DNA from 2 places in the Rummeliibacillus sp. GQ308 genome. Region 2 is predicted to be linked to the other one. Evidence: a T-box and tRNA genes for the amino acid it is inferred to sense, from the RefSeq annotation. Region 2 holds a T-box; the other holds one or more tRNA genes.
What was found. The T-box of region 2 lies ahead of thrS (threonine--tRNA ligase). A T-box ahead of a tRNA ligase gene usually reads a tRNA of that ligase, here a tRNA-Thr.
Positions count from the first base shown of each region.

Region 1 (15,587 bases), 1.6 Mb from region 2:
ATTTTATTTTAAAGTAATCATCTTATTTTTGCACTAAATTATGAAAAATTTGTCGAAAATGCAAACATGCCTATTTTCAGATGAGGCAGTTACATTTATACTAGTAAAAGTATAAGTAAATTCAGTCAAAAGTTACAAAATCCATTGTGAAAATATGAGGTGTGGTAATGAGCATTAAAAAGATGATTCGTCTGACAATCATAATTACAGCTATTTTAGTTATTCTAAACGGATTAAGTTTAGGCTATCTGGCAAAAAGTATATCCAATCAAAACAAAATTGAAAGAATTAACCGAGAAGATAGTTCAATTGCTCTTTCATTGATGAAGAATACTGAAACAAAGTCTTCTAATATTCGTACATACGCAGAATCTGGCTCTAGCCGTTTCTTACAAGCTTATGAGCGTGAGGTCCAATCCTCACTAAACGCTGATGAGACTTTAAAAAAATTAAAGAGCAATCAACTTCCAGAAGATATTATTGCTCTTGCCGAATATGCGATTACACAATCAGAACAACTTAAACCACTAGAAGAAAAAGCAATCTCATTAGCAAAATCCGAGGAATTCGTCCAGGCAAAAGATATACTTTATGGAACTGAATATAGTTTATTAAAAGATAATATCAGCAGCTCTATTGATTCTTTTGACAAATCATTAAAAAAATTAACAGCAAAACAAGTAGCAAAAGCTAAAACGCAGGTAAAAGTGAGCATTATCACAATGGCGGGCCTTCTAGCGCTATTTATGATTTATATTGCAGTAGTTCTATCTTATTTTTCTCATAAAATGAAACCTATATACTCACTAAAGAATTTTGTTTTAGAAGTAGCGAATGGCAATTTAACAATTGAACCAATTCACCATGGACAAGAAGATGAAATTGATGAACTTTCGGAAGCATTTAATGGCATGTATCAAAATTTAAGAGACATGATCCATACATTAACTCAAACGAGTGAACATCTAGCAGCTTCTTCCGAAGAATTGTACGCGAGTACTGAGCAAACCAATAATACAACTAAAATTGTAAGCCAAAAAATTGATCAGCTTGCACTTGATTCTGCGATGCAAACTGACTACTTAACAAATGGAACAAATTCAGTGAATGTTGTTGCTAGCCAAATTAGCGCTGTAGCCGAATCAGCTGCTTCCGCTGCTAAATCAGCTGCAAACTCATCAGACAAAACGGTATTTGGCGGAAAGCATCTAAAGAATACGGTCAAACAAATAAAAGAGATCAAAGCAGAAGTGGCAGAAACCCAAACTTCTTTATTAGAGCTCGCGAATAGTTCAAAGAGAATTAACAGCATGCTTTCTACGATTACTGAAATTTCGGAGCAGACGAATCTGTTAGCACTTAACGCAGCAATAGAAGCGGCTCGTGCCGGGGAGCATGGTAAAGGTTTTGCGGTAGTGGCCGGGGAAGTTCGAAAGCTTGCAGAGGAATCGGCACGTTCAGCGAATGAAATACGTGAAACAACCGAAAATATCGAAAAGTATATGCATAAAACAGTACAGCAAATGGAACAAGTCAATTTAAAGGCTGATGATGGTTTCAACAGTATTCAAACAACAGGTAAAGCATTCCAGGAGATTTATACAATGTCTATTAATCTTTCTAATGAAATAAAAGAAGTATCGACTATTACCGAAGAAATGGCAGCAGCCTCTCAGGAAACTGCAGCTTCCCTTGAAAATGTAAATGCTATTTCACAAGAAACAAATTCAAAAACTCAAGAGATTGCTAACCTGAGTGAGGAGCAATATGCAATTGTTGAAGAAATTACAGCCTCAGCAGAAGAGTTGAGCCAGTTAGCAGAAACATTAAACAAACAGATACAAGTCTTTCAAGTGTAAAGAAAAAGCGCAAATTGCGCTTTTTTTATTTTCACCTACTTATTTAATGGTCCTTTAGTAGTTACCACTCCTACATATATTTTAAAAATATTTCAATCTATCTATCAAAACTCCCTTTTTTCGTCAGTTGATTGTATTAAATCCCATTTTTCTCTACAATACAGTTAATAAAATATACTCATAAGATCCAACCCAAAAGGAGTGACCTATATGAAAAAAGCAATCGTTTCTGCTCTAGCTGTATGTGCTACCACTTTTGTAATACATGACCAAGATGCGAAAGCAAGTACTAATACATACAAGGTAAAAAGTGGTGATTCACTATATGTCATAGCAAAAAAGAAAAATACGACAATCACCAAACTTAAAAAACTGAACCATCTGACTTCAGATCTTATTTATGTAGGACAAACCTTAAAAACCTCAGGCTCAACGAGCAACAGTGCGAGCAAGAAAACCTCTGCTCCGAAAAAAAGTACAACAAGTAAAAGTACAACTGTTACGAAAAAGTCTGGTACGTACAAAGTAAAACCAGGAGATTATATCGCAAAAATTGCAGCCAATCATGGTATTACATTATCAGCCTTAATGAAAGCTAATGGCCTAAAAAATGACCTTATTTTTGCTGGCCAAACATTGAAGATACCTGGCTCAAGTACTACAGTCACTCATGTTTCTTCTAACAAGAATAATTCTCCAAAACCAACGACAAGCAAAAAAGCAACGACCTACACTGTCAAATCAGGTGATTATGTAGGAAAGATTGCTGCAGCTTTTAACGTATCCATTGCGTCAATCGAAAAAAATAATAACATAAAAAACCATGTTATTTATGTTGGTCAAAAGTTAAAAATTAATGGGTCTTCAACAAAACCAGCAAGCAATAACACGAAACCAGCGACACCTAGTAAGACTCCAGCAGCACCTTCAAACGCAAAAAAATATACTGTGGTGTCAGGTGATACGCTTTCGGTAATAGCTCACAAATTTGGTATAACAATCACACAGCTAAAATCTTGGAATGGATTAACTTCAGATATGATTCGCGTTGGACAAGTCCTCGCAGTAAAAAATAGCGGAACAACAGTCCAACAAGATAAAGAGAATACAACAGGTGTGTCTAATCCAACACCTGGACAAGCGTCATCTACTGTATTAAAAAATGCTATTAATATTGGGCTTTCTATGAAAGGAACACCTTATGTATGGGGTGGTTCTTCGCCAAGCGGCTTTGATTGCAGCGGTTTTATTTACTATGTATTTAAACAAGCTGGCTATAAAAACATCAGCCGCACAAGCGCTGCTAGCTATGAGGCACGCTCTTACTATGTTTCCAGTCCGAAACCTGGCGATCTAGTATTCTTTAAAAATACGTACAAGACTGGTATCTCGCATTTAGGGATCTATATTGGGAATGGCCAATTCGTCCATGCCGGCGGTGATTATGTACAGGTATCTTCGGTAAATGAATCTTATTGGAAGAGCCACTTTGATAGCTATAAACGATTTTATGATTTATAAGTTATAAATTTTCCCTATATTACTAACTTTTAAACCTTATCTAATATTTTTGGATAAGGTTTTTTTACATTGAGAAAGCCTGATATATCAACGTTTTTGTCGAAGTGTAATCATTATGCTCTATTTTTGTTACAAGACTGTAATATAACTGTAAACGAAATAGCATTGTTAATTTATCAGATTTTTTATAAAGTTATACTTGTAAAAAACGAAACAAAACATAACATTTGAACTATAATGATTGAACTTAAATAACTACGAAATATAAAAAAACTTACTAGAATAGTTGGAGGACCTTTCATGAAAAAGAGAACTTTCTTAACGGCTATCGCATCAGGCGCATTAGCATTAACAATTGGATTTGGCCAAGTAAAAGCAGCAGAACAACATGATACAGCAACTACTACAGAACATACATCTATTACAATGGTTTCAAGCTCACAAGCTGTTAAAATCAGCGGCAAATACCATGTTACTGCAAATTCCTTAACATTACGTAAGTCACCTTCTCTAACTGCTGGAAAGTTAGGTTACTTCAAAAAAAATAAAACTGTAAATGCAAGCTACAAAAAAGTAGTGTCAGGTAGAACATGGTTAAAAGTTAGTGCACAAGGCAAAACAGGCTGGATGTCTGCAGCTTACTTAAAAGCTGGCGCTGGCGTTAAAACAACTTCTTCTAGTACAAATCAAAGTGATATTGTAAATACAGCTAAAAACTACTTGGGTGTTCCTTATGTTTATGGTGGAACCACTCCATCTGGTTTTGACTGCAGTGGTTTTACACGCTACGTTTTAAGCAAACATGGTATTACTTTACCACGTACAAGTCGTCAGCAACGTGCTGCCCTACCATATACAAGCAATCCACAACCAGGAGATTTAGTATTCTTTAATGTAGGTGGCGGTGCTATTACACATGTGGCAATTTATGCAGGCAATGGCATGATTGTTCATGCAGCAGGCAGCCATGTACAATACCAAACAATGAGCACTTATTGGAAAAATTACATTCATAGCTACGGTAGCATTCGCTAACTGAATGTTATAAGTAGTGCCCGTTAGAACAAATATATCGTACGTTAAAAAAGCTCAGCTAACGTAGCTGAGCTTTTTCATTAGGATGCAGTTTGATAAGTTTCTTCTTCACTTGCAGGTTCAGTTGACTTTGGTTCTACAACTGATTTGTTTTCCTTAACACTTTTCGTTTGAACTGCTGGTGTTTCTTCATCATCAGTATCTTGCTCTGTTGTCTCCAATTCTTCTGCAGAGGCTCCATCGTCTTGAGTACTGTTGATCGTAATTTCTTTAAATTGATAATCCGCATAGTCGTCGATAACAATTTTATAGATTATTTTTTCTTTTAATTGATGCTCTTGCTTATTTTTATCTACATAAGTGAATGTAGAGTCAACTTCGGCAGTCGCATAATCGTCTGTGATTTGAATATTGCCGATTGAATGTTTTAAATCTTTATACTTTCTGCCATCAGCTGTGTATGTTTCTAGCATCTTAGATGCAGCATTTTGCGCTGTACTTCCTGGTAGGATATAGGACTCATATGAAGGTCTTTTAACTGGGTCTTTAATAGCAAGTGGTACAAGATCATAGAAGCTATCGATATAATCTTTTATCAAGTCTTTCCCTAGATATGCTTCATCTCTGTGATCATTATCAAAATCTTGATCGTTATCAATATCGATCTCTACATCTTTGTTTGACCATCCTGTAATTAAATTCATTATTTGTTTAATTGGTATAGCGTAACCTATTTCAGGTTGATCTGTTAAAATAATCGAATTAATACCAATTACGTTACCTGTTTCTGCATTAATCAGCGGGCCACCGCTAGAACCGGGATGCAAACGAGCTGTCATTTCATATAGACCGCTATATGTGTATTCATCCGTAAACTCTGCGCCAATGTTTGTGATTTTTCCTTCAGTTGAAGTGCCGCCCTTATTATTCGGGCTACCAATTGCAATAACAGGCGTGTTAAGTCTTGCTGGTGCTGTATCTAAAACGAGCGGATCTTTCCCTTCGAGTTCTGGTACACGTATAAGTGCAACGTCTGTCTTTTTTGAAATTCCAATGACCTGACCTTGAAACTCTTGGCCATGCTCATTTGAAACTAAAACATAAGAAGCATCTTTCGCGACATGGGCATTCGTGATAATGTCTCCTTTTTTGTTAAATAGGAATCCAGAGCCTTGCTGCAAATCTGTCACGATCGTATAGACTTGCGTTTTAGCGTTTGCAATAATTGCAGAGGTATCATTTTTAGGCATAACAACATTTGTTTCTTCTTTGGTCGTCGTTGGTTGGCCAGTTGCAGGAATATCATTAGTCACACTGCCCTCTTGACGGCTAGCTGTCACCTTATCCTCTTGTTCCTTTTTCGGTTCTTCTTTCTTTTTTGTCTCTTCCTTTTTAGGCTTATTGATTTTTTCTACTTTAATATGTTCATTTTCATTTGCTGACTTTTCATTTTTGGTTAGGAGCATAAACGCACCCAAGATAATGGCTGCCATTAAAACAATGGATACAGCTATTCTTTTGATGGATGCTTTCTTTGGCTGATACCGTCGATTTTTAGTCATCACACATCCACTTCCTATCATTATTTAATTGTCAATACTATAGACGAATGAGCCTATATGAAAGTTTCAAAATTTTATCAATTCGGCTTTCTAGATTCAATTTCACAAAGATTATCATAGCATAAATTCCAGAGAATAGAATGAGAAAATAGATTTTTTTCGAAGGTATTTCTACTTATTTGTTTTACCCTATTTTCAGCACTATATGCACTCCTCACTTTCTTTTCCATAGGTCTCCTTTATAATGTCTACTCGGTTTATTTAAAGATTCCATTCCGTAGTATATAATGAGGGAAAAAGTGTTATGGAAGGTAAGTTGAATGAAAAAGATAAATATATTGGGCATTCCTTTTGTAGATACTACCAAAAAAGAGTTTGTAAGCCATGTTTTGACCTTGGCAACCAGCAACAAGGAACCCATTTCAATCGTAACAGCGAATCCCGAAATTGTTATGCTAACAAAAGAAAATGCACAATATGAACAATACGTACAGCGATCGACCTATGTAGTCGCAGACGGTATAGGCGTTGTCATCGGTTCTAAAATATTAGGTACTCCTTTGCGCGAACGGATACCAGGCTATGAATTAGTACACGCATTTATGAAAAATGCTGATGTTAATAAAAATCGATTCTTCTTTTATGGCGGCAAGCCTGGTGTAGCAGAAGCAGCGGCTAAAAAGGCAATCGCCCTCTACCCTCATATTAATATTGTAGGGACTGCTGATGGCTATGGTGACAGTGACGCAGTAGCCACTCAGGCAGCGTCCTTAAAGCCTGATTTTATTTTTATTGCTACGGGAGCTCCCAAACAAGAAGAATGGATAGCTAGTCACCGCCATCAATTCGAGCACTGTGTCATGATGGGCGTAGGCGGCAGTTTGGACGTGTTATCAGGCAATGTTCGCCGTGCGCCACAACTCTTTATCAAGCTTAATCTTGAATGGTTCTATCGCCTAATCACACAACCCACCCGTATAAAACGTATGATGAAAATACCTCTTTTTCTGCTTAAGGTGTTGCAATCAAAATAACAATTTGCCGATTCTATTAAATTGAATCGGCTTTTTTATATTCCCAATTTCCATTCAAAAATCCAATAGCAATTTTTTAATAAAAATTCGCTCTTATAATTTATATTGATTTGTTGTATACAATTGTATACAATAATTTTATATTCCGATTGTATACAATTGTATACAGAAAGAGGTGCGATATGAGACCAAATGAGGAAAGAGGCGGCCGACATCGGCATCATGGCGGCCATCATACAAAGGGTCCTAAAACATTTAGGCGCGGCAGAGCAATAGCGTTTTTAGAGATACTTCAGCTAAAACGTATGACTATCAAACAGCAACTAGACGAACCCGAATTTGAAACTATTAAGCCAATCTTAATCGGCGAGTTAAAGGCACTCGACATGGTTATCAACGAATTTATACAGCTATTTGATTTAGAAGAAAGTGATGAAATGGTAACAACTGAAAATCCTTCTATAGAAGCCTCAGAAACGATAGGAGATCCTGCAGATGAAACTAATCAATGAATACATCGATAGCCTCTTCGCTCCAACAGATACAGGTTTAGAGGACGTGCTGACATCGATTGAAGAAAACGGAATGCGTTCTATCTCCGTATCACCTGGATCTGGTAAGCTTCTTACTATGCTGGTATCTTTATCACAAGCTAAAGAGGTACTAGAAATTGGAGCACTTGGCGGCTATAGTGGCATATGCTTGGCCAGAGGATTTGGCAGTGAAGGTTATTTAACATCACTCGAATTAGAGGAGAACTATGCTGCCCTCGCTCATCAAAACTTAACCAAAGCAGGCTTTGGTAATCAAGTTACCTACTTGACTGGTCCAGCACTAGAAAGCCTCCAAATTCTAAAAGAAAATAATAAACAATATGACTTTTTCTTTATAGATGCAGACAAACTAAATTACATTAACTATTTAAACGCTTGTATCGAACTCGCCAAAGATGGTGCTATCATTGTCACAGACAATGTCTTAGCTGGCGGTAGTGTTGCTGATCCAAACGCACAGCCTAAACGATATAGCGAGTTTATGAAAGAGTACAATCAAACAGTCTCAGAACACTCTCAGTTGCAATCTGTATTAATACCGATCGGCGACGGAATGACGGTTTCACGCGTGATAAAATAGTTATACAAAATGCTGACTGCTAGCAAATGCTATATGCTTTGTGAGCAGTTTTTCAATTTTTAATCCTGCTTATCCGACTCCCCCACCCCTCAACCTAGAAATATTTTCCCTTGCATGATACTGTATCCAATGAATAATAACGAGGAGGAATTATCTCACTTTGATTTCATTTATCCTAACACTAAAACGACTGCTAGAAGCTTTGTATAAATCATCAAAACACCCTTTATTTTTATCGCTTATTACTACCCTATTTTTCATCATTCTGTCAGGCGTGTTATTTTATACACAAAAAGAAGGCTGGGCCGTACTAGACGCCATCTATTTCTGCGTTGTGAGCATTATTCCAACCGGCATCGATACCAACCTTTCCCCTGAAACAGCGATAGGAAAAGTATTCACTATGTTCTATCTTATCGTTGGAACAGGCACAATGCTCCTAACACTCATACTTTTGGCCAAATCGACCATCAATAATGATGATGATTTTAAGAAAACCTTTAAAAGTGGTAAATGGAAGCGCGAGGGACAAGAGGAAGAGAAATAATTCCAGCTCTTCTCACCTGCATTATGAGAAGAAACGTTACGATCTATTGGAACTTTTTTAAATTTCACCTAAATCGTGAAATCTGAATTATGAAGAAATAAGTGCTATACTACTGGTGTAAATAATTATTGCCGACTTAGTTTAATGGCAGAACGGTGGTCTCGTAATCCACTGATAAGAGTTCGATTCTCTTAGTCGGCATATTAAAAAACCGACAACTAACATAAATCCCCTCTACCTTTAAGTAGAAGGGATTTGATTGTTACAGTATTAAAAAGCATTAAGCTCCTAATCTACTATAAGATTAGGAGCTTATTATTGTAATTCTTAAACCTTTACTATTCAAAGAGTAGAAGGTTACTTGTCTATCTAGATTCTGAAACTGTTAAAGTTTTAGAATCATTAATATTATCAATTACTTTTCCAGTAGTAACATCAATTAATGAGAATTTAATTGTGTACTCACCTGCTTTAGAAAAATTAACAGTCATTTCTGTTGTTTGATCATAATCAGCAGAGACAGCAAATCCACTATCAGGTCCCCATTTTCCAGTTTCTTTTCCATCTGCTTTAAGAGCTTGTTCTAAAACGTTATTCAAGCTGTCAGTAGCTTTGAAAGTTGCTGTTGCATCTTCAGGACCACTAACTACAAAATTAAATTGAGCGTTCTCATAGCCTTTGCCTAAATTTTCGATAGCTTTAAAGTTAACTTTCACTTGGTTATCTTCATTTGCCACCAAGTTTGCAGGGACTTCAAAACCAAATGCATATTTTGAATTAGTTGCATCTACAGCTTTAACCGTAACATTAAATTCTTTTGTGATACTTTGAACACCGTTAAAGGTTGCAGTCAATGTTACTGTTTTGTCTCCAGCCAAAGCAGAAGGACGAGTGATTTTACCAATTTCAGAAATTATATCTTTGTTGTTAGTAGTCCAAGTAATCTTAGTACCGTTTGTTCCTTCTGATGGTAATACTAAATCATCTGTAACTGCATCTAGATTTTCTAGTTTGTTAGCTTGAGCTAAGTTAAATACATTTTTAGCATCTTCAGCATTTACTTTGTCAATATTATCTTGAATTGCTTTAACTGTTATTACATTTCCGTCAATTTCACTGCTGTATTTTGCAATCAAATCTGTGCTGACATTTTTAAATCCATTTTCTTTCAAAGATTCAAGTAGACGTACTTGGCTCACACCGTTAGCTGTAAGTACACTTTTCACTACTTTCACTTCATCTAGACGATTGCCAAAGTCTTCTTTGATATTTTTCCCTTTTTTATCTCCATCTTGATAAACAAGGTCTGCCGGTACTGTAGTGATTGCTTGTTCAGCTTCGGTGATCGCTTGTTCATTAGTAGGAGCTTGTTCTGCAGCTGCTACCTTAGATTCTACTTTACTCACAATTTCATTAGTAACACTATCGATTACTTCTTGAATTGCTTTAGCATTCGTCTTAGCTTCATGGTTAGCTCCTAATTCTGCTGCGTAAGTTTCGATATATTCATCGCGTACATTTGTAAATACACCGAGCTCTTCACCATCTTTTAATGCTTTAAGAAGTGTCACTTGGTTTTCTGCTGTGTTGACAGCAGTGACAGTGTTGATTTCATTAATTGTTTTTTGGATTTCAGAAACAGTTTTATTATTAGTGCCAAGCTTTGCAGCATAAGTCTCGATTAAATCAGCATTAATGTTCTTGAAATATTCATCTTGAAGAGCTTTCAATAATTCCACTTGGTTTGTAGCCTCATTAACTGCTTTAACTGCAGCGTCTGCCTTTGCAAAGTCTACAGTAAAATTAGCGTCCGCAGATACTTCTCCAACAGTAACACGTACAGTGTAATCTCCATCTTGAAGGTTACTAAAAGTTGTAGAAATTTTACCATCTGTATCGATTGCAACGTTTTCTTTCACTGCTGTAGCTTGTGCAGAAGTATCTCCGTTAGCAAATACAGAAACAGTTGCTGTTGCTTTTTCATTCTCCGTTACATTTAGCACATCAAGATTTTTAGCTGATGCAGTTACTGCTGTTGTTTTTGTTGTTTCATCTGTAACTGCTTTTACATCCTCGACCTTTACTTCTGTTGCTTTAACTACAACAGTCACAACAACTTTTTCAGCTTTGTTACCTGCAGCGTCTTCAGCACTGAAAGTTACTGTATAAGTTCCTGAAACAGTAGTATCAATCTTATCAAGTTCTTTTCCTTCAGCATTTGTAATAGTAGATTTCACTTCTACTTCTTTATCCTTATTATCTGTTGCAGTTACTGTTGGAAGGGTGAAGTCAGCACCATTTTCAACAGTGATCGTAGCCTCTCCATTAATTGATAATTTTGGAGCTTCTGTATCAGGCGCATCGTATTTTACGGTAGTTTTGTATTCTTCTCCTTTATAAGAGAAAGTTATTACGTTTTCGCCAACAGTTAGTTCTTTTTCAAGAGTGATAGTTACTAATTCATTAGAGTCTTCAAATTTCACAGAAATTTGCTTTGAATTAATTACAGTTACTGATTGTAATTCCAGCTTAATTTTTACACCCTTTTTTATAGTGACAACCTTACCATCAATTTTAAAGTCGCCGTTTGCTAAAATGCCATTATTGTAATACTTACCATTTGCCTTTGCTTTTACAAGACCTTTAGCGCGAGCAAAACCATCAAATAAAATGTCTTTATCTGTCACTAAGTATTGACCAACATTTTGGTGACCATTTTTGTATAGATATTTATCTTTTTTAGCAGTTTTATAACCTTTTTTCAATTTGCCATTGTAGAATAATAACTCTTCATGATTAGCCGTTTTATAGCCCTGTTTAAGGTAACCATTGTAATACAGTGAAGGGTTTTCATTTACATCTCCGTATACCTCATAACCTTTTGCAAGATGACCATCTTTGTATAAACGCTCTCCATTCCCAGCAACTTTAAAACCAGTTTTAAGAGAACCGTTATGGAACAATAGTTTATTATTTCGAGCAGTTTTGTATCCCTTTTTAAGAGATCCGTCGTGATAAAGTTTAATTGTTTTACCTGAACCTACAGTTTTATACCCTTTATTCAATTTACCATTGTGGTAAAGTTTTGATTTGAAAACTACGTACCCTTTTACTAATTTCCCTGTTTTAGCATTTACTAGTTTGCCATGTGACACTTTATATTTAGAAGCCGCAGATGCGTGTGTTGTTCCTGGAAGGATCGCAGCAGTTACTACAGATGTGACTAGAGCAACAGCAGCAGCACTTTTAACAAGTTTAAAATTTTTCATTTTCCATTCTCCTTTTACAAACGAACTATTATAGGATTACGTATCTATGCATTTAATACGACTAAATATACTAAAAAAATACAATTTATAATCCTCAGTGACCATATTATCATACAATTTGATAAAGTATAATAGTTTTTTGCAAAATATTAATAAAAAGCGAATAATAAATAATTAATACTAATAAATTTATATCATTTACCACTTTTAATTACTATTTATCTACTTTAAAAATTGGATATAAAACTTATAAGTACCTTCTATTACTTTAAATACTATTATAGTAAAAATACGTAACTAAAAATAATTGAAATTATTATCCAAACCCCTACCCTCTTTTCAAATTTAACTAGGACTTTTTTATACTAGTATAATAAAAAATAACCATATCGTTCGTATTTTATATATTTTCTTTGCTTTTATTTCGACATAATTCGACATTCATTCGTATTTTAGTGGAATTTTTCAAAACAAAAGAGATTAATTGCTATTTTCTCCCCCCCGTTCTCCAGTTAACTAACTAATATATTTTGGTTTATAAAATTACCTATGCACCATTTTTCAAATGATAATCTAATAAGACTCTTAGCCCCTTATTACGTCTTTTCCATTTTCCTAAAAAATAAAAGCCATCCATAATTGGATGGCTTTATTTCTTATTCTATAACGGCAATCATGCCCTCTTCATCATCAATTTCTAATCGGATGCTTGCTGCATAGGGATCTACGTTGGTTTCTTCTTGTAAATAGGCACGGATAGCGGACAACATGTTGGCTACGCGATACGTATCTTGTCGATTATTATAATATGCATCGGCAGAGTAGCCTTCATCGTCATCAAAGCAAAGCTCGATCTCTACATTTTCGGGCATTACATTGATTTGGCGTGCATGGTATACGCATAATGCGTTAATTAATTGGTCCTCTGATAAGACTATTGTTTCCATACATTTCGGTCCTCGTCACGTTTTTTGTTGCCACGGAACATTTGGAAAACTTTCATGATTAACATAATAAGTACCAAGATGGCAATAACATTGATTAATAAACCAAATAAGTTGCCCATTGCACCCATATTGCTAAGCATTCCACCAAATAAAAGTCCTGCCAGTCCTCCGAGCATCATGCCACGCATAAATCCGCCCTTTCTTGGAGTTGAATTAGCGGTTTTTGATTTGTTAGTTTTGTTGTTAAAGCTTGAGTTTTTGTTATCTTGTGTATTTCGATTTGTATTGGATTTATTGTTATTGAAAATAGAATTATTGGAATTACCGTTTGAATTAAAACCTCTTTTGCCTGATTTGTATCCTCTTGCATCAGCTGTGATGCTAAAATGGTCTGAAACAACAGGCCCTACAGTTGAGAAAGCAAGAGTAGCTGCAAATAAAGCTGCCGCAAGTTTTTTAAATTTCAATTAAATACCCTCCATTAGTGTGTAATTAATATTACTTACTCTTATCTTATCATTTTCCTTACATTATATGAAATGAAACGCTAAGGCAAAAAAAATCCTCCTGCTTTTATAGCAAGAGGATTTTTATTAGTTTGTTAGTCCACTTTTACATTACGCACTTCTGTTGGCTCATCAATAGTTTGTTTACCTTTTAAGTAGTTGATGAATGCATCAGTATCTACTTCGATTGTTTTATCATTTGTTGCTGTTGTGAATGCTTTGAAGTTATCGCCACCTGTTGCGATAAAGTCGTTAATTACAACAGAATATGTTTTTGCAGAATCAATTTTTTCATCTGTATCTCCTACAAATACATCTACAACACCTTTTGAATTATACGTATAGTGCAAGCCAGATACTTCTAAGCCATAACCACCTGTGAATTGTTGGTTGATTGCTTCTTTAATATTAGCACCAGTCATGTCTACAACTTTCAAGTAGTTGCCGAATGGTTGGACTGCTTGCGCTTTACCCCATGTAATAACATTTTTGTCTCCGTCTTTAACTGTAGTAAGGTCAGCACGGATACCACCAGAGTTTGTCATAGCAAAGTCAGCATTGTAGCCTAGAGCTTTTGCTTGGCTTAATTGTCCATCAGTTACTAAGTTGCCGACTGGAGAACCGCCTAGTGGATGAGCGACACGGTCTCTTGTAATGGATTCAAATGATGCTGTTGCGATTGGCGCATCAATTTTCTCTTTTACTAAAGATTTCGCTTCGTTCACAATGCCATTTACCTTCTTAGATACTTTGTTGCTGTTGATTTGTTCTTCAGTTGGCAAGTAGTTATATTTTACAATACCAGATGGTGTTTTAATAAAGTCTTTTGTCTTTTTGCTAATTTTACCTGTTACAACTGAATAGGCTTTACCAAATGATTTTGCCTCAATAATGCGTGTATTTTTGTAAACGCCATTAGCAAAGTTGTGATCATGGCCGCCGATTACTACGTCTACAGAGTGTTTCGGATCGATTTTTTCAAGCTCTTTCAGCATATCCACTGTTTGGCCTAAAATTTTCTCTTTTCCTTGTGTTTCAATTGATGTGTCTGCATCTGTGTTATAGGCACCTGAGTGTGCAACTACGACGATTGCATTTACACCTTGTTTACGCAAAACTTTTGAATATTTTGCGATTGCTTTTGCCGGATTTACCACTTCGATATTCTCAACGTGTTTAGATAGTACTACTGTTTTAATGTCTGGTGTAACGACACCGATAAACCCAACTTTAACTCCACCATATTTTTTCACTGTATAAGGTTTGAAGCCACTAAGGATTTTCTTAGACTTTTTATCTACAATGTTGGAAGTTAGGATCTCCATATTGCTTTTAGTCAATTTATAATCTTTTACTAATTCATAGTTTTGTGTTGCTTCAGTCGGTGCAAGGCCGTTTAAAATTCGTTTGAATTCATCGATTCCCTCATCAAATTCATGGTTACCTAGTGCTCCAACAGTAAATTTAATTGCATTGGCTGCATTCATTGTTGGCTCGTCTTGAAGTAAGCTTGAATAAGATGGACTTCCGCCTACTAAGTCGCCTGCACTAATTCTGTAAGTATTTGCAGCAGCTGTTTTTAATTTGTACTTCTTAGCAAACGCTGCTTTTTCTTGCTCAAAGTGATACGCAAGAGCTGGTGCTCCTCCGATTGGTGTGCCATCAGTAGCTTTATAACTCTCTCCGATATTACCATGCATATCATTGATAGATAGAAACTGTACTGGCACAGTTGTTGGTGCTTTCGGTTTTGCTGGCGTTGTTTTGGCAAAAGCTGACATAGGCGTCATTAATAATGCAGCAGCCCCTAATGTTGCGACGATTTTTGTTTTAAACACTCTCTACACTCTCCCATTTTATATGTAAGTTTGTTTCTTCTTCATTGTATAGTCTGCTATATAACAATACAATACTCAAAATTAAAAATAATATAATAATAGCATGTAAGACTATTCAGATAATACTATATCATCATTTCAAATAAATGAAAGCGCTTTTTTATTAAAAATTTTGAAGAATTTTGCCTAAATATGATATAATTACGTAGAACTTATAGTTAGATGTGCCTGTTAAAATTTGGGGAGGAATTTATTTTGACAACAATGAAATCTGTTCAACAACGTTTTGAAGAAAGTCCTTTTTGGCAAACACTTGGACTTGAATATATACATGC
Region 1 covers NZ_JCAXDQ010000001.1:470,888-486,474, reverse strand. Annotated here, with positions in the region: gene AC6CHJ_RS02300 (methyl-accepting chemotaxis protein) at 168-1,859, shown strand; gene AC6CHJ_RS02295 (C40 family peptidase) at 2,070-3,380, shown strand; gene AC6CHJ_RS02290 (C40 family peptidase) at 3,681-4,415, shown strand; gene AC6CHJ_RS02285 (S1C family serine protease) at 4,496-5,977, opposite strand; gene AC6CHJ_RS02280 (WecB/TagA/CpsF family glycosyltransferase) at 6,298-7,011, shown strand; gene AC6CHJ_RS02275 (hypothetical protein) at 7,194-7,523, shown strand; gene AC6CHJ_RS02270 (O-methyltransferase) at 7,507-8,145, shown strand; gene AC6CHJ_RS02265 (potassium channel family protein) at 8,306-8,692, shown strand; tRNA gene AC6CHJ_RS02260 (tRNA-Thr) at 8,823-8,893, shown strand; gene AC6CHJ_RS02255 (immunoglobulin-like domain-containing protein) at 9,058-11,961, opposite strand; gene AC6CHJ_RS02250 (DUF2653 family protein) at 12,618-12,908, opposite strand; gene AC6CHJ_RS02245 (hypothetical protein) at 12,896-13,375, opposite strand; gene AC6CHJ_RS02240 (bifunctional metallophosphatase/5'-nucleotidase) at 13,510-15,252, opposite strand; gene AC6CHJ_RS02235 (PaaI family thioesterase) at 15,517-15,587, shown strand, end outside.
Region 1: it encodes a tRNA-Thr, which carries the amino acid that the T-box ahead of thrS (threonine--tRNA ligase) is inferred to sense. The anticodon was not compared.

Region 2 (15,587 bases):
CGGGACACTAAGTAAAGAAGCAGATGAGCAAAAACTCGAAGTGATTATTGTATCAGGTGACAAGGATTTAACGCAGCTCGCATCTGATAACACAACCGTGTATATTACACGCAAAGGAATTACAGATATCGAACATTACACACCAAGCCATATTGAAGAAAAGTATGGGCTAACACCTCATCAAATTATTGATATGAAAGGCTTAATGGGCGATTCATCCGATAATATTCCAGGAGTGCCAGGTGTCGGGGAAAAAACAGCCATCAAATTGCTTAAACAATACCCGACCATTGAAGAACTCTTTCAGCATATCGATGAAGTTAGTGGTGCCAAGCTGAAGGAAAAACTGGCAGCAAATGAAGAACAAGCAAAAATGAGTAAGGAGCTTGCAACCATCAATCGTCAAGCACCGATAGATATTAAGATTGAAGAGTTAAATTATGAAGGACCTGATGTCGATACGCTGTTCTCTTTATGGCAAGATCTATCCTTTAAGTCTCTGATTCAAAAGAGCGAATTTGAAACCGAGGAAAAGGAAATTGAAGCCATCGAACTGGATATCGTCGAAACAATAACAAAAGATCAATTGGCAAGTCCAATGGCGATTCATTTGGAACTTGAAAATGAGAGCTATCATACATGCAAACGTTTTGGTCTGGCCTTATCAAACGGAAACAAGACGTATTATATCCCATTTGAACAATTGCAAAATTCACCCGAGTTAATTGATTGGCTTCAGGATGAAAATCAGAAAAAATATGTTTTTGATTCCAAAGCGATACAATCAGCTCTTTATCGAAGCGATATCCATTTAAAAGGAGTAGAATTCGATTTAATACTGGCGGCTTATATCGTGAATCCAGCAATGTCTACAGATGATTTGGCAGCTGTAGCAAAAGAATTTGGTTATCGCGATGTCCAAACCAATGACATTATTTATGGTAAAGGTGCGAAGAAAGCGATCCCGAGCCAAGAAGTCATTGCAGAACATGCCAGCAGAAAAGCGAATGCTGTTTTCCACTTGCAGACAAAGCTTGAAGAACAATTAAAAGAGAATGAACAATTTGATTTATACCGAAATTTGGAATTGCCGCTCGCTTCGATTCTTAGTGAAATGGAAAGTGAAGGAATTACAGTAGATCGGGAACGACTTGTTGAGATGGGCCGAGAGCTTGCTGAAAAATTAAAGAGTATTGAAGAAGAAATATACCAAGCAGCTGGCGAAAAATTCAATATCAATTCACCTAAACAGTTGGGTGTTATTCTATTTGAAAAATTAGGCCTGCCGATAATTAAAAAGACCAAAACCGGCTATTCTACAGCTGCTGATGTGCTCGAAAAATTGGCACCGGAGCATGAGATTATCCAGCATATTTTAGAATACCGTCAACTAGGAAAGCTGCAATCCACTTATATTGAGGGCTTGTTAAAAGTGATTTTAGAAGATGGGAAAATCCATACACGCTATCAGCAAGCATTAACCTCTACTGGACGATTAAGCTCTATTGATCCTAATCTGCAAAATATCCCAGTGCGTTTGGAAGAGGGACGAAAAATCCGCCAAGCATTTGTGCCTTCTCATCCCGAATGGAAGCTATTTGCTGCCGATTATTCGCAAATTGAATTGAGAGTTCTCGCACATATGGCGAATGATGAAAATCTGAAAAGCGCTTTTGTGCATGATCAAGACATTCATACAAAAACGGCTATGACGGTATTCCATGTAGAAGCAGATGAAGTGACTTCCGATATGAGACGTGCCGCAAAAGCAGTAAACTTTGGGATTGTTTATGGTATTAGTGATTATGGGTTATCTCAAAACTTAAATATTACGCGAAAAGAAGCTGCAGACTTTATCGAACGCTATCTATCCAGTTTCCCAGGCGTTAAAAAATATATGGCAGAAAGTATTCAAGAAGCTAAAGAAAAAGGATTTGCAGCAACCATCTTAAATCGTCGCCGCTATCTACCTGATCTGCATAGTTCTAATTTTAATCTACGAAGCTTTGCAGAACGGACAGCAATGAATACACCAATCCAAGGCAGTGCAGCAGATATTATCAAAAAAGCGATGATAGATATGGCAAAAGCTTTAAAAGAGCATAACCTAAAAGCAAAAATGTTGTTACAGGTGCACGATGAATTGATTTTTGAAGCACCGAATGAAGAAATCGCCATACTAGAAAAATTAGTACCTGAAGTGATGGCGAATGCCATTAAACTCCAGGTGCCACTAAAAGCAGAATTCGCTTCAGGCGATACGTGGTATGAAACAAAGTAAGGAAGTGATAACATGCCTGAATTACCAGAAGTAGAAGGTGTTGTACGTTCGCTTCAACCTGTCGTGGCGGGAAAAACTATCCGTCACGTCGAGGTTTCAAATACGATCTGTACATCGATCAACAAAGGGAAGGCGTGTATTATAAAAGGAATGGACCCTGAGACCTTTTCTAACAGGTTGAAAGGGACAAAGATAATGGATGTTGAACGACGATCCAAATATATATATTTCTATTTGGAGGATGGGGCAGATGAAGCGATTCTCGTGAACCATTTAGGCATGACAGGCGCATGGTTTCATGTCCATTCACTCAACGAAATCAAAGAAGAAAAGTTTCGTAAGCATATCCATGTCATATTGGCTTTTGAAGAAGATGAATTTCTTGTTTATGCGGATATTAGGCGGTTTGGAGAGTTAAGGCTCCTTGATTCGATTGCGGATCATCCACCTTTGCTTGAGATTGCTCCTGAACCATTTTCACCGGGGGCACTGGAATATTTCCTAATGAAATCTGCCTTGCCTAAATATGCGAATAAACCTGTGAAGGAAGTAATCATGGACAGTCATGTCGTAGCTGGATGTGGCAACATATATGCAACAGAAGCGCTTTTTCGCATGAAAATTCATCCGAACAGGAAAATGGCGCGCATTAGTGAAAAGCGGAAAAAAGACTTATTCGCACACATTGTCGCTATCTTACAAGAAAGTATAGAAGCAGGTGGTTCTAGTATATCAGACTATCGGAATATAAATGGAGAAGCAGGGAGCATGCAAAATCGTCTTCAAATGTACGGTAGGAAAGCGTGTCCAATATGTCATACTAATACAAAACAAATGGTAATCGCGGGCAGGAATTCGGTCTATTGTCCGCATTGCCAACATTAAAGGTGAGTGAGTAATTTGATTATCGGCTTAACTGGGAGCATTGCCAGCGGAAAAAGTACAGTAGCGAAAATGCTGGAGGAAGTAGGACTGCCGATTGTAGATGCAGATCTTGTAGCGCGCATCGTTGTGGAACCAGGTACCCCCACATTGGAGAAAATAAGCGAAGTGTTTGGCAAAGAAGTACTACTAGAAAACGGTGAATTAAACCGTGAAAAATTGGGAGAGATCATCTTCCATAATCCCGCTAAAAGGGTAGAGTTAAATTCGATTATGCATCCAGCAATACGGCAAGAAATGCTGAGACAACGCGATGAACTAACTGAGGCAGGGGAGCCACATATCGTAATGGATATTCCTTTATTGTTTGAAAGCCATCTGCAGCATTTTGTTGAAAAAATCCTTGTTGTCTCTGTGACAGAAGAGAACCAATTAACTCGCCTGATGGAGAGAAATCATTTGTCAAAGGAAGAAGCGTTAGCACGAATTGCTACGCAGCTGCCTCTCTCTGAAAAAGAAAAAGGTGCAGATGCAGTCATTTATAACAATCGTGACTTAGAGAATACACGTACACAATTGTTAGCTATTCTAAAAGAGTGGGACATTATTTAATCAAAGTATACAATTGTCTGAAAATATACTGAAAATATAAACTTTAAGCTATAAGCACTATAATAGGTTTTCCTTTCTGTTTAATGTGTTATACTATTTGTGAGATAAGTAATTAAGTATAACGCGCTAAACAGGGAGGATTTTTTTCATGACAGTTTCTATCGCTATTAATGGTTTTGGTCGTATCGGCCGTATGGTTTTCCGCCAAGCGATTTTGCAAGATGATCTTAATATTGTGGCAATTAATGCTAGCTATCCTGCTGAGACATTGGCTCATTTGGTGAAATATGATACAACACACGGTAAATTTGAAGGTGAAATCGAAGCCACTGAGAATGCTTTGATTGTTAACGGCAAACACGTACAACTTGTAAGCGACCGTAATCCAGCAAATTTACCTTGGAAAGAGTTGGGTGTTGATCTTGTCATTGAAGCAACAGGTAAATTCAATGAGCGTAGCAAAGCAGCTTTGCACCTTGAAGCAGGCGCAAAAAAAGTTATTTTAACAGCGCCGGGTAAAAATGAAGACATTACAGTAGTAATGGGTGTAAACGATGATAAACTTGATCTTGCAAAACATGATGTCATTTCTAATGCTAGCTGTACAACAAACTGTCTAGCGCCTGTCGCGAAAGTACTAAACGACACATTCGGAATTGAGAACGGATTAATGACGACTGTCCATTCTTATACGAATGACCAAAAAAATATAGACAATCCACATAAAGATTTGCGTCGTGCAAGAGCATGTGCTGAATCTATTATTCCTACATCTACAGGTGCCGCGAAAGCGCTAACACTTGTATTGCCGGAATTACAAGGAAAATTGCACGGTATGGCATTACGTGTTCCAACACCAAACGTATCACTTGTTGACCTTGTTGTAGATTTGAAACGTGATGTTACAGCTGAAGAAGTGAATGAAGCATTCCAACAAGCAACTGAAGGTTCGCTAAAAGGAATCCTTGAATTTACAATGGAGCCTCTTGTATCAAGCGACTTCAACAGCAATCCATCTTCTGCAATTATTGACGGTCTGTCTACGATGACAATTGGTGACAATAAAGTTAAGGTGCTTGCTTGGTATGATAATGAATGGGGTTATTCTGCGAGAGTAGTAGACTTAACGAAAAAAGTAGTCGCAGGTTTAAAAGAAACTGTAAATGTATAGAATTTAATGTCAGATAGCCTTCTAACCTACTACTAGGTTAGAAGGTTTTTTATTTAGTTATGACCTATAAGTACTCAAAAAGAGGCACATGCATTCTATTTATACTCTTGTTCCGTTTTTGGTACACTTTTTTCGGCTATTTCGCACATTTTTTGATATAATAGATAAACTAATATGTTGCGTAATCAGGAGAGAAAAATTATGAAATGTCCAGCTTGTCAATATAATGGAACAAAAGTGATCGATAGCCGGCCTGTTGATGATAATAAAGCGATACGCCGCCGAAGAGAATGTGAATCTTGCAGTTATCGCTTTACTACATTTGAAAAAGTAGAAGAAATGCCGCTGATTGTCATCAAAAAAGACGGCTCACGCGAAGAATTTAGCCGTGAGAAAGTATTGCGGGGGCTCATCCGTGCATGTGAAAAACGACCAGTCGCTTTAAATGTGTTAGAGGAACTGGTTTTTAATATTGAACAATGTCTCCGTAGGATCGGCAATGCAGAAGTTCGTTCTGAGGATATTGGCGAGATGGTCATGGAGCGTCTCTCTAAAATAGATGAAGTTTCGTATGTCCGCTTTGCATCTGTTTACCGCCAATTTAAAGATATTAATGTGTTTATTGATGAATTAAGAGAGCTGATTGAAAGACAGTCAAAGGAAACCGAAAGTGGACACTAATCAAGGTGGAGATGTTGGCTAATGAACTTATTTAAAGAACTGCAACCAGTTGATCGCTTAACTATTCGTGTGCCTTTTCCCTTGTCCAGCTATGATCGAAAATTAATTACATTACTATATCAACCGTTGATCGGTGCAGAGCCGATCAGCCTTTATTTTTTATTATGGGCAGAAGGAGAGAATATAGAGGATTACTCCATGTCCCATTATCATTTAATGAATTCATTAGATTTGCCTATTGCGCGTATCTTTGAATCAAGGATTGCACTAGAAGCAATTGGTCTTTTACGCACATGGCGTAAAGACGAGCAAGAAACACGTTCTTTTATATATGATGTCATGCCGCCGCTTGATGCCGCTGCTTTCTTTGATGACCCGCTTCTTTCCATGTTTTTGTTTAGCAAGATTGGCGAAACGGCTTACCGTAATTTGCGCCAGCGTTTTGTGACAAAAGGGTTATCGAACTTTGGATATCAAGAGGTGTCACGTTCATTCACGGATGTGTATCGTCCCGTTTCGCATAATATCCCATCAGATGGTATCCAATTGACAGGATTACAGGAAAAGCCGAAAGAGCTTCCGTTCCACTATGAAGAATTCGATTTTCAATTGCTGCGGACGAGTCTGTCTGAACAGCTTGTCCCTTCTTCCATTCTGACTGCAGAAATTAAAGCTACGATTGCAAAGTTGGCCTTTTTATATCATTTGACTCCATTTGATATGCAAAAAGTGATTCTTCTAGCATTAGATGACGGGATGAATTTAAGTGATCTACGATTGAAGAAAGAAGCAGCTGATTATTATAAACTCACCGTTTCAAAAGAGCCACCGTCCATGCAGCCGATTGCCCAAAAACAAGAAGTATTTGAGCATACGCCAATTATAGAAGAAGACTTAAATCCGATGGAAATGGAATTAATCCGATGGTTTGAATCTTCTTCACCCATCGATGTCCTAAAAGATGTAGCGGGCGGTAGAGAACCGTTCCCAAATGATATTCAATTAGTGGAAGACTTGGTAATGCAATATGAGATGTCAACGCCTGTTGTTAATGTACTCATACATTATGTTTTTCTGCGTAACCACGGAAAGTTGAACCGCAAATACATTGAGACCATTGCCTCTCATTGGCGACATACAGGTGTAAAAACAGCGCGGGAAGCAATGAAATTAGCGAGGGAATTTGAAGAACAAAAAAGCAATGACCCAAAACAACAGCTTCCTAGCGAAAAGAAAGATTATACAAAAGAATATAAAGTTCTCAAAGCCTGCGCGGGCGCATTTTATCATTTAGCTCATTTTGTAGACAAGGATTTTCAAAATCCTGCTGCATTAAAAAAAGAGGCTATTACAATACTGGAGCAAGCCTCACCGAAGGAATTGCTAAGCATGCTTGTAAAAGGGAAAACGCCGTTTGAAAAGGATGTCAAGGTGGTAGAAGATTTTACAGCCAAATATGACGACATCAAGAAACCAGTTATGAATACATTAATTCATTATGCTTACTATGTCAGTAACGCTAATTTAAATAGTTCTTTTCTTCAGTCTATCGCAACAAATTGGCGAAAGAATAATGTTCAAAGTGCTGAAGGGGCGTTCAAATTTGCGGAGGATTATCAGCTCCAAAAGAATCGAAAGCAATATACCCCGAAAAATCAAACATACAACCAAAAGCAAAATGTACCTGACTGGTACTATGAAAATAAAATGAAACAACAGCAGAAAAAAGAGGAAAACAAAGAAACAACTCATACCGATTATGATAAGAAACGGCAAGAAGTAATGAAAAAATTAGGATTGAAAGAAGGAGAGGTGGATTCATAACATGCAGCCGATTAACAGAGAACTGAAAAAAATGATGGATTCACAATTTCAATCACGCTATAACGAAATGCAAAAAGAAATCTTAGAAAATCAAAATGTTCAAAAGTTTCTCGCTGAAAACGATCAAGTTGCCAATAGGGAAATGGTCGAAAGAGGTTTAGGCAAGCTTTATGAATATGTCAATCAGCATCATGACTGCAGTGCTTGCGAATCTGTCGCTCTCTGTAAAAATGCGATCAATGGCTTCATTCCAAAGCTCACAGTCATTAGAGGGCAAATCGATCTTGAATACATTCCATGCCAAACTAAGAGGATGGAAGATAACCGTCGTAGGGCAGCTTCGATGATTTCTAGTATGCATATGCCTAAGGATGTATTGAAAGCTCGTATTGATGACTTGGATAAAAGCAATCCTTCTAAGGAGACAATCAGTGATGTAGCAGAACTGTTTATTCAAAAAGTACGCAAAACAGGTGAATTACCGAAGACTGGCTATTATATTTATGGCAACTTTGGTGTTGGTAAATCATATGTACTTGGCGCCATTGCCAATGAACTGGCAACCATGGAAATTAAAACAGTTATGGTATATGTCCCAGATTTTCTAAGTGAATTAAAGAGTGCTATTGGTGATCAAACGCTGTCAGAAAAAGTGGATTTCGTCAAAAAAGCACCCGTCTTAATGCTGGATGATATAGGGGCAGAGAACTTGTCTGCTTGGACGAGAGATGAAATTATTGGTACCATTCTTCAATATCGGATGAATGAGGGTTTGCCAGTCTTCATTACCTCCAATTATGACTATGATCAATTGGAGAAACATTTCGCGACAACACAAAAAGGGGAAGTAGATGTCATGAAAGCAGCTCGTATCATGGAGCGCGTCAAGGCACTTACTACAGACTTCGAGATGATTGGTGAAAACAGAAGGCTTTATCAAGATTAAATGATTTCACTTGATTTTCAAAAAGATTCAGTTTATAATTTCAAACATAATCTAAATATTAAATGCTTAGAAAAGGACAACAATTGTCTGTACGGCTTAAAGAGAGAGAAGCAACTGGTGAGAGCTTCTTAGTAACGGCATTCAATTTACCCCCTTGGAGCAGCGTCAGTGAAAGAGAACAGTAATTGTCGCCGGAAGCGGTCCGTTAACCGATCTTGAGCTTCGTCTATACAAGGATTTTCTTGTTTAGAAGGAAGAAGGGTGGAACCACGAGCACAAACCTCGTCCCTTTGCGGATGAGGTTTTTTTGTGTATTTAAAAACAAATAGACAAAAAATCTCCTAGCTTGTGGCCTAGAGCTCTTGAAAAAATAAAAAGGAGAGATAAAAATGATTAAATTAACATTCCCAGATGGCTCAGTAAAAGAGTTTGAAAAAGGCATTACTACAGATGAAGTCGCTTTATCTATCAGTCCAGGACTACGTAAAAAAGCAATTGCCGGCAAATTCAATGGTGCTTTAGTAGACACAAAAACACCACTTGAAAGTGATGGTACTATTGCTATCTTAACACCGAATGATGAAGAATCATTAGAAGTTATGCGTCATTCAACTGCACATTTACTTGCACAAGCTGTAAAACGTTTATTCGATGGCGTGAAGCTTGGTGTTGGACCAGTCATTGAAGGTGGCTTCTACTATGATATCGATTCACCTGAACCAATCACTTCAGACGATTTCCCGCGCATTGAAAAAGAAATGAAAAAAATCATTTCAGAGAATCTTGAAATCGTTCGTCACGACGTATCACGTGCAGAAGCGCAAAAACGCTTTGCAGATGATGAATACAAAGTGGAACTTCTTGAAGCTATTCCTGAAGATGAACAAGTATCAATCTACGAACAAGGCGAATTCTTCGACCTTTGCCGTGGTGTCCATGTACCTTCAACAGGAAAAATTAAAGAATTCAAGCTGCTTTCTATCGCTGGTGCTTATTGGAGAGGAAACTCCGACAACAAAATGCTTCAACGTATTTACGGTACTGCCTTCTTTAACAAGGAAGATTTAAAAGCACACCTACAAATGCTAGAAGAAGCAAAGGAACGTGACCACCGTAGAATTGGGAAAGAGCTTGAATTATTCACTAATAACAAATTAGTCGGCATGGGCCTTCCATTATGGCTGCCAAATGGTGCGACAATCCGTCGTACAATCGAACGCTATATCGTTGATAAAGAAGTCTCTCTTGGCTACAAACATGTTTACACACCAGTTCTTGGCTCAAAAGACTTGTATGTAACTTCGGGCCACTGGGATCATTACCAAGAAGATATGTTCCCGCCAATGGAGATGGATAACGAAACTCTAGTGCTTCGTCCAATGAACTGTCCGCACCATATGATGGTGTACAAATCATCTATGCATTCTTATCGCGACCTTCCGCTACGTATTGCAGAGCTTGGCACTATGCATCGTTACGAAATGAGTGGCGCTGTATCTGGCCTTCAACGTGTCCGCGGCATGACTCTAAACGATGCACACTTATTCGTTCGTCCAGATCAAATCAAAGAAGAATTCAAAAAAGTAGTGGAACTTATCTTAGCTGTATATAAAGATTTCAACTTGGATGACTACGAATTCCGTCTGTCTTATAGAGACCCACAAGATACTGAAAAGTACTTTGATGATGATGAAATGTGGAATAAAGCGCAAAGCATGTTGAAAGAAGCAATGGATGAATTAGAATTGGATTACTATGAAGCTGAAGGGGAAGCGGCATTCTATGGCCCTAAACTAGATGTTCAAGTAAAAACTGCTATCGGCAAACAAGAAACATTGTCCACTGTACAGCTTGACTTCTTATTGCCAGAACGCTTCGACCTGAACTATGTAGGAGAAGACGGTAAACAACATCGTCCTGTTGTTATTCACCGCGGTGTCGTATCAACAATGGAACGCTTTGTTGCATTCTTGATTGAAGAATATAAAGGTGCATTCCCAACATGGTTAGCACCAGTGCAAGTTCAAGTAATCCCTGTTTCCAACGATGTGCACTTCGATTATGCGAAGAGCGTACAAGAAAAACTTCAAGCAAAAGGCTTGCGTGTGGAAATGGATTACCGAGACGAAAAACTGGGTTACAAAATCCGTGAATCACAAATGAAAAAGATTCCGTACATGCTTGTACTAGGCGACAAAGAAATGGCTGATGGCAGCGTCAATGTCCGCAAGTATGGCTCTAAGGATTCTGAAACAGTTCCATTTGATGAATTCCTAAACAAAATTTTAGAAGACGTACAACATTTGGGCTAGATGTATCAAAAGCGGCTTTTCGTTTATTAGACGAAAAGCCGCTTTTTGATTTTAAATAAATTTAGATAATTATTCTTAAGTAGTTTATTTTTATTTAAAAGTAAGTTACTATTTTTTTAGGCTATTTTATTAAAATTTTACTTTTAGAATTCAATCTCAAGAAGGTATCTTGCTGCTCTTCTTATGTCATCTATAAAGTATGGAGAATATTTATAGTTGATGGCAAAAGGAGGGATATAAAGTGCACATATTAATTGGTATTTTATTAGAATTGATAGTAGCAGTAAGTTTAATTTGGCTAATCAATTTGTTAATAAAAGATTATAAAGAGAGTAAATCGAGTTTACCTAAAACCATTATTTCGATAATACTTGAGGTTACTTTAGGGGTTCCTGGTTTTTATGTTATATTTGTGATCGCTTGTTTTCTATTTGGAATTATTCTTTTGTTTTATTATTAAACTCTAAGATTTATATGTGAATTTTAAATTATTCATTATGAGACAAATAAATTTAGGAATTTAGGGGACAACAAAGGTTAAAAGGGGACTTATATATTGAATTACTTTAAACTTTTTATCTTTATTTTTATATTTATATTTTCTGCTTTTTATTTGCAAGCTATTTGGGATATGCAAAAGGATTTAAGTATTAGTACGATCATTTTATCAATCGTATGTATTTATTACTCTATAGTAATGGCATCTAGATTAATGGAAACAACAAAAATTTTCGTATTACCTATCTTCGTAATCATTAGTCACTTTATTACAAATGGGATTTTAAAGATGGATCATCTTATTAAATAATATATAAAAAACGTAAAATTCAAAGGACTACTAACAAAAATCCTTTGAATTTTTTATTTAAGATAATCTTTTAAATTTCCTTCATCCCATTCGCTAAGTAATATTTCCGTACTAAAACCAAACAGATCAGGTTTCCTCGCTAAAGGTTTTAATACCTCTTTTGCTTTTTCCTCATTTACTGATAGAAAGTGAATAGCAGACTTGAACTTTACATAATCATTTGGATGATCAAGTAACTTCTCTAACTCATTAGTGTCTATTCTTTTTAGTTCTTTAAAGTTTTTGAAACATATATCATATAATCTATTTGTTTTCCTAGGTTTTTCAACAACTTCAAATGCAGAATTTCCATAATCAATAGCAGATTTAATACACTTTTCTATCAAGAGATTTATATTCATAGAACACTCCATTGATTAGGAATAAATTTTACTTTTAATATTAAATATAATACCGGTTGAATTCAAGTTTATCTATAGAGGTTATTAAACTTTTAGCAAAAAGGAGAGATAAGGAATGATTTATCAGAGAAGAGATTTGGATTTGTTAGAGGACCGGTATGAAAATGAATTTGTACTTTCTGTCCTAACAAATGAAGAACCAAGAGAACTAAATCATATGTTAGAAGCAAAACCAGAAACCATTTTTAAAGATTATTGGGAGAAACAATATAGTTTTGTAATTTTATTTTCTAATTTCATGTTAGCAAAATTAGGCCTAGAATATCTACTTCTTAAAAAGAACAACTCATTTTCTTTAATAAGTATCTCAAGAAAAAATAACTTTAATAAAATCCTAAGCATTCTTAGGGAATATGAATATGTGAATGGATTTTGTTTTTTCATGATTAAATCATTAGACGGTTTAAATTTTGAGTTACCAATAGATAGTCAGGAAAGAGTAAAAGTAACTCAGTTATCAAATAATGAAATTGTTATTTTTCAGTTTGATGTAGAAGAAGTAATTTTAATTAAGTATTAAATTCTTTGAGGTCCTAAAGTTAGAGAATTACTTATTCAGATGAAACATAACTATAGAGAGCTATAATAATAAACAAAAGAAAAGAAGCAAAGTAAGATATATAGTATGTAAAGGTGAGTTAAAGCTCTTAATTCCAACTATATCTAAGTCAACGCTTCTGTTAAATGCTAGTAGAAAATTATTAAGCTAGATGTCATTATAGGTATAAAGTATACTGGATTTAAAAATATACAGAGACAATTTTATGTGAAAAATATGTGAATAATGTGCCTTTGTATCCTCTTTTATCAAAAATGATTTTGCAACTTTATTATTAGTTTGTTAAAATGTTCTAGGGAAAAGGTAAAAACACCATATTTTCTTAAATATTTATATTAAAAGGGGAAAAGTAAGACTATGTCAGTATCCACTTATAAAATCACAAAAAATATTTCAGCTAAAAAAGTAGAAGTAACTGTGGGAGAACAAATGTCAATCCCAGAAGCACAACGTTTTGCTACCGAATTTCAACAAACAGTTGCTTCTGTTGATGCAAGTAATTTTGAGCTGGATGTAGATTGCACAGGCATGAAAGTCCTGAATCAAGAAATGGCTGAATCATTAGAAGGCGCTATGGGACTCTATCTTCAAGCAGGATTCAAAAAAGTTATCTTTGTAGTGCAAAATAACACAATATTAAAAATGCAATTATCACGTATTGCCCGTAAAGCGGGATTAACAAATGCTGATGTTATCAACAAATAAATAAAAACTGAAAAGGTTATAGTAATTTACTATAGCCTTTTTGAACATCAAAGGAGAATTTTGCAGCATGAATAATATTAAAATTAAAGATGTGGCTATTTTTCATCCTCAAAACAGTGTAGATAATGATTATTATACAGAGCATTTTGATAAACAAGGAAAAGATGTTCGGGGTCTTTTAAAAGCAATGGGAAGAGAACGTCGATATATAATCGATGATCCAAATGAAACGCCCTTAACAATGGGAATTAAAGCGGTGAATGCTGTTTTAGAAAAAACAAAGCTTACTGCAAAAGATTTGGATATGATTATTTTTACCTCACAAACGCCAGAAACTACTTTACCTTCAAATGCTATTCGATTATTTGATGCTATTAAACCGAAAGCAGAAACAATTGTATACGATTTGAATGCGAATTGTGCAGGTATGACGGTAGCACTAGAACAAGTCAGTCATTATATGAAGTCTAATACGTCGTTACAGTATGCATTAATTGTCGGAGCGGATTATTGGTCCTTAATTAGTGACCCTGAAGATCCACTATGTTATACATGCTTCGCCGATGGTGCTGCGGCTATGATTATAGAAAGAACAACAGAAGATGTTGGTTTTATTGATTCTACATATCATGTAAATACAGTTTTTGCTGAGAAAATGATGTATCCAGCAGAAGGATTAACAAAGGGGATTAGGGAAACAGGTGACTTAAAGTATGCTAGAACCATTCCTTTTGATGGTGGCATAGTTTTAGATGCGACCTATGGCATGCTTGAGACCCTATTTAAAAGGAATAACGTAAATCCTAGTGAAGTAAAATACTGTTTTTCACAATTTGCATTAAGTAACATTAAGAAAATTAAAGAGCATTTTAGCTTAACTGATGAACAAGTGGTATACGTAGGGGATGAGTTTGGCTATACAGGTACAAGTAGTCCCTTTATAGCTTTACACGAAGGAGTAAAGTCTGGCCAAATAAAGCGAAATGATTATGTGATTTTCTGGACAATTGGTGCAGGGTTTGAACTCGTGGCAACACTTATAAAATATTAAACGTGTATATCTTACATTTATGTTAAGAATTTAAACGACAAAAGTAGACCTTAAGCTCTTATAGAGTTTAAGGTCTTTTATAGTATTATTAATAATAATGTGTATGTATGTAAATAAGAGTAAAATAGATTTAGATATTTCGAAAACGCCAATTTGTAGTATTTAAAAATATATTAAAGAGGTGATGTATGAAAATTTTAGAAAATATTATAATTCCTTTGTTTCTTAGTATTTTGCTAGTATACGATTTCTTTCCTAGTTTGCAAAACATCTTCTATATACCAAGATCACTTTTAATTGCCTTGATGTTAATTGCTATAGTTTTATTCGCTATTATAAATTATACCAACAAAAATAAAGAGAAGACCTCTGTGAAATTTAAGGTATTCATTACTGTTTATTTACTAGCGCTTACAGCTTTATTAACTGCACTAGGAGGCCATTCTTTATCAGGGATTTCTATAAAAAACCCTCTTATTTGGTTGATAGCAATTGTTACAGTTCTAGAAGGCTTTAAAACTAAAAAACAGCAAAATAATATTTTGGATTAGTTAATACAATAAGACACTGGAGTACTTCATCTTATCTTCCATTAACATGGAACTAATTATTTCTTATTTATTGTCAAGGCAATAAAAAACTAGAGTGATACAAATTATTAGGAGAAAAACATGAATACAATTGATTTTGAAAATATTGAAGTACTTTTTCATATGACATATGAAAAGAAATTATTTAAAAATTTATATGAACATACAATAGAATCTTACAAAAACAGTGAGAATTTTACTTCTTTAATAGAGGGAGAGAAATGTAAAAGTTTGAGGCGCTTTTATAAAGAATTTGCGAAAAAACTTGAATTCCCCCCTTACTTCAACAATAATTGGGATTCTCTTGATGAATGTCTTAATGATTTAGAATGGCTAAATAGCAAACAATACGTGTTGTTTTTCCAAGATTTCCACTTACTATTAAGTAAAAATGATAAAATACAAAAAAGAATTTTTATGGGTTTATTAGGTTCATCGGTTAAAGAGTGGAGAGAAGGAAGGAATTATGATTCGTTTCCTACTTTACCTAGTCCTTTCCATATTGTTATTCATGGGAATGATGCTGTATTGAATGAACTAAAATCCAATAAGGGAATAAATGGAATTCATTTATTCTAATTACAAATATAAAAGAGGTTAAGTATGGGGTATAAAAAAACTGTTTATCTTGCATTTTTCTTTTCAGAAATAAAATGTCATAGTAAAGCCATTTCAACTCTGAAAAACGGTTTGGATACATTGAC
Region 2 covers NZ_JCAXDQ010000001.1:2,022,825-2,038,411, reverse strand. Annotated here, with positions in the region: gene polA (DNA polymerase I) at 1-2,281, shown strand, start outside; gene mutM (bifunctional DNA-formamidopyrimidine glycosylase/DNA-(apurinic or apyrimidinic site) lyase) at 2,294-3,166, shown strand; gene coaE (dephospho-CoA kinase) at 3,182-3,775, shown strand; gene AC6CHJ_RS10150 (glyceraldehyde-3-phosphate dehydrogenase) at 3,924-4,946, shown strand; gene nrdR (transcriptional regulator NrdR) at 5,148-5,627, shown strand; gene AC6CHJ_RS10140 (DnaD domain protein) at 5,649-7,451, shown strand; gene dnaI (primosomal protein DnaI) at 7,453-8,397, shown strand; T-box leader at 8,456-8,690, shown strand; gene thrS (threonine--tRNA ligase) at 8,787-10,709, shown strand; gene AC6CHJ_RS10125 (hypothetical protein) at 10,951-11,169, shown strand; gene AC6CHJ_RS10120 (DUF2019 domain-containing protein) at 11,571-11,918, opposite strand; gene AC6CHJ_RS10115 (hypothetical protein) at 12,034-12,498, shown strand; gene AC6CHJ_RS10110 (hypothetical protein) at 12,895-13,242, shown strand; gene AC6CHJ_RS10105 (3-oxoacyl-[acyl-carrier-protein] synthase III C-terminal domain-containing protein) at 13,310-14,293, shown strand; gene AC6CHJ_RS10100 (hypothetical protein) at 14,482-14,844, shown strand; gene AC6CHJ_RS10095 (barstar family protein) at 14,965-15,462, shown strand; gene AC6CHJ_RS10090 (hypothetical protein) at 15,487-15,587, shown strand, end outside.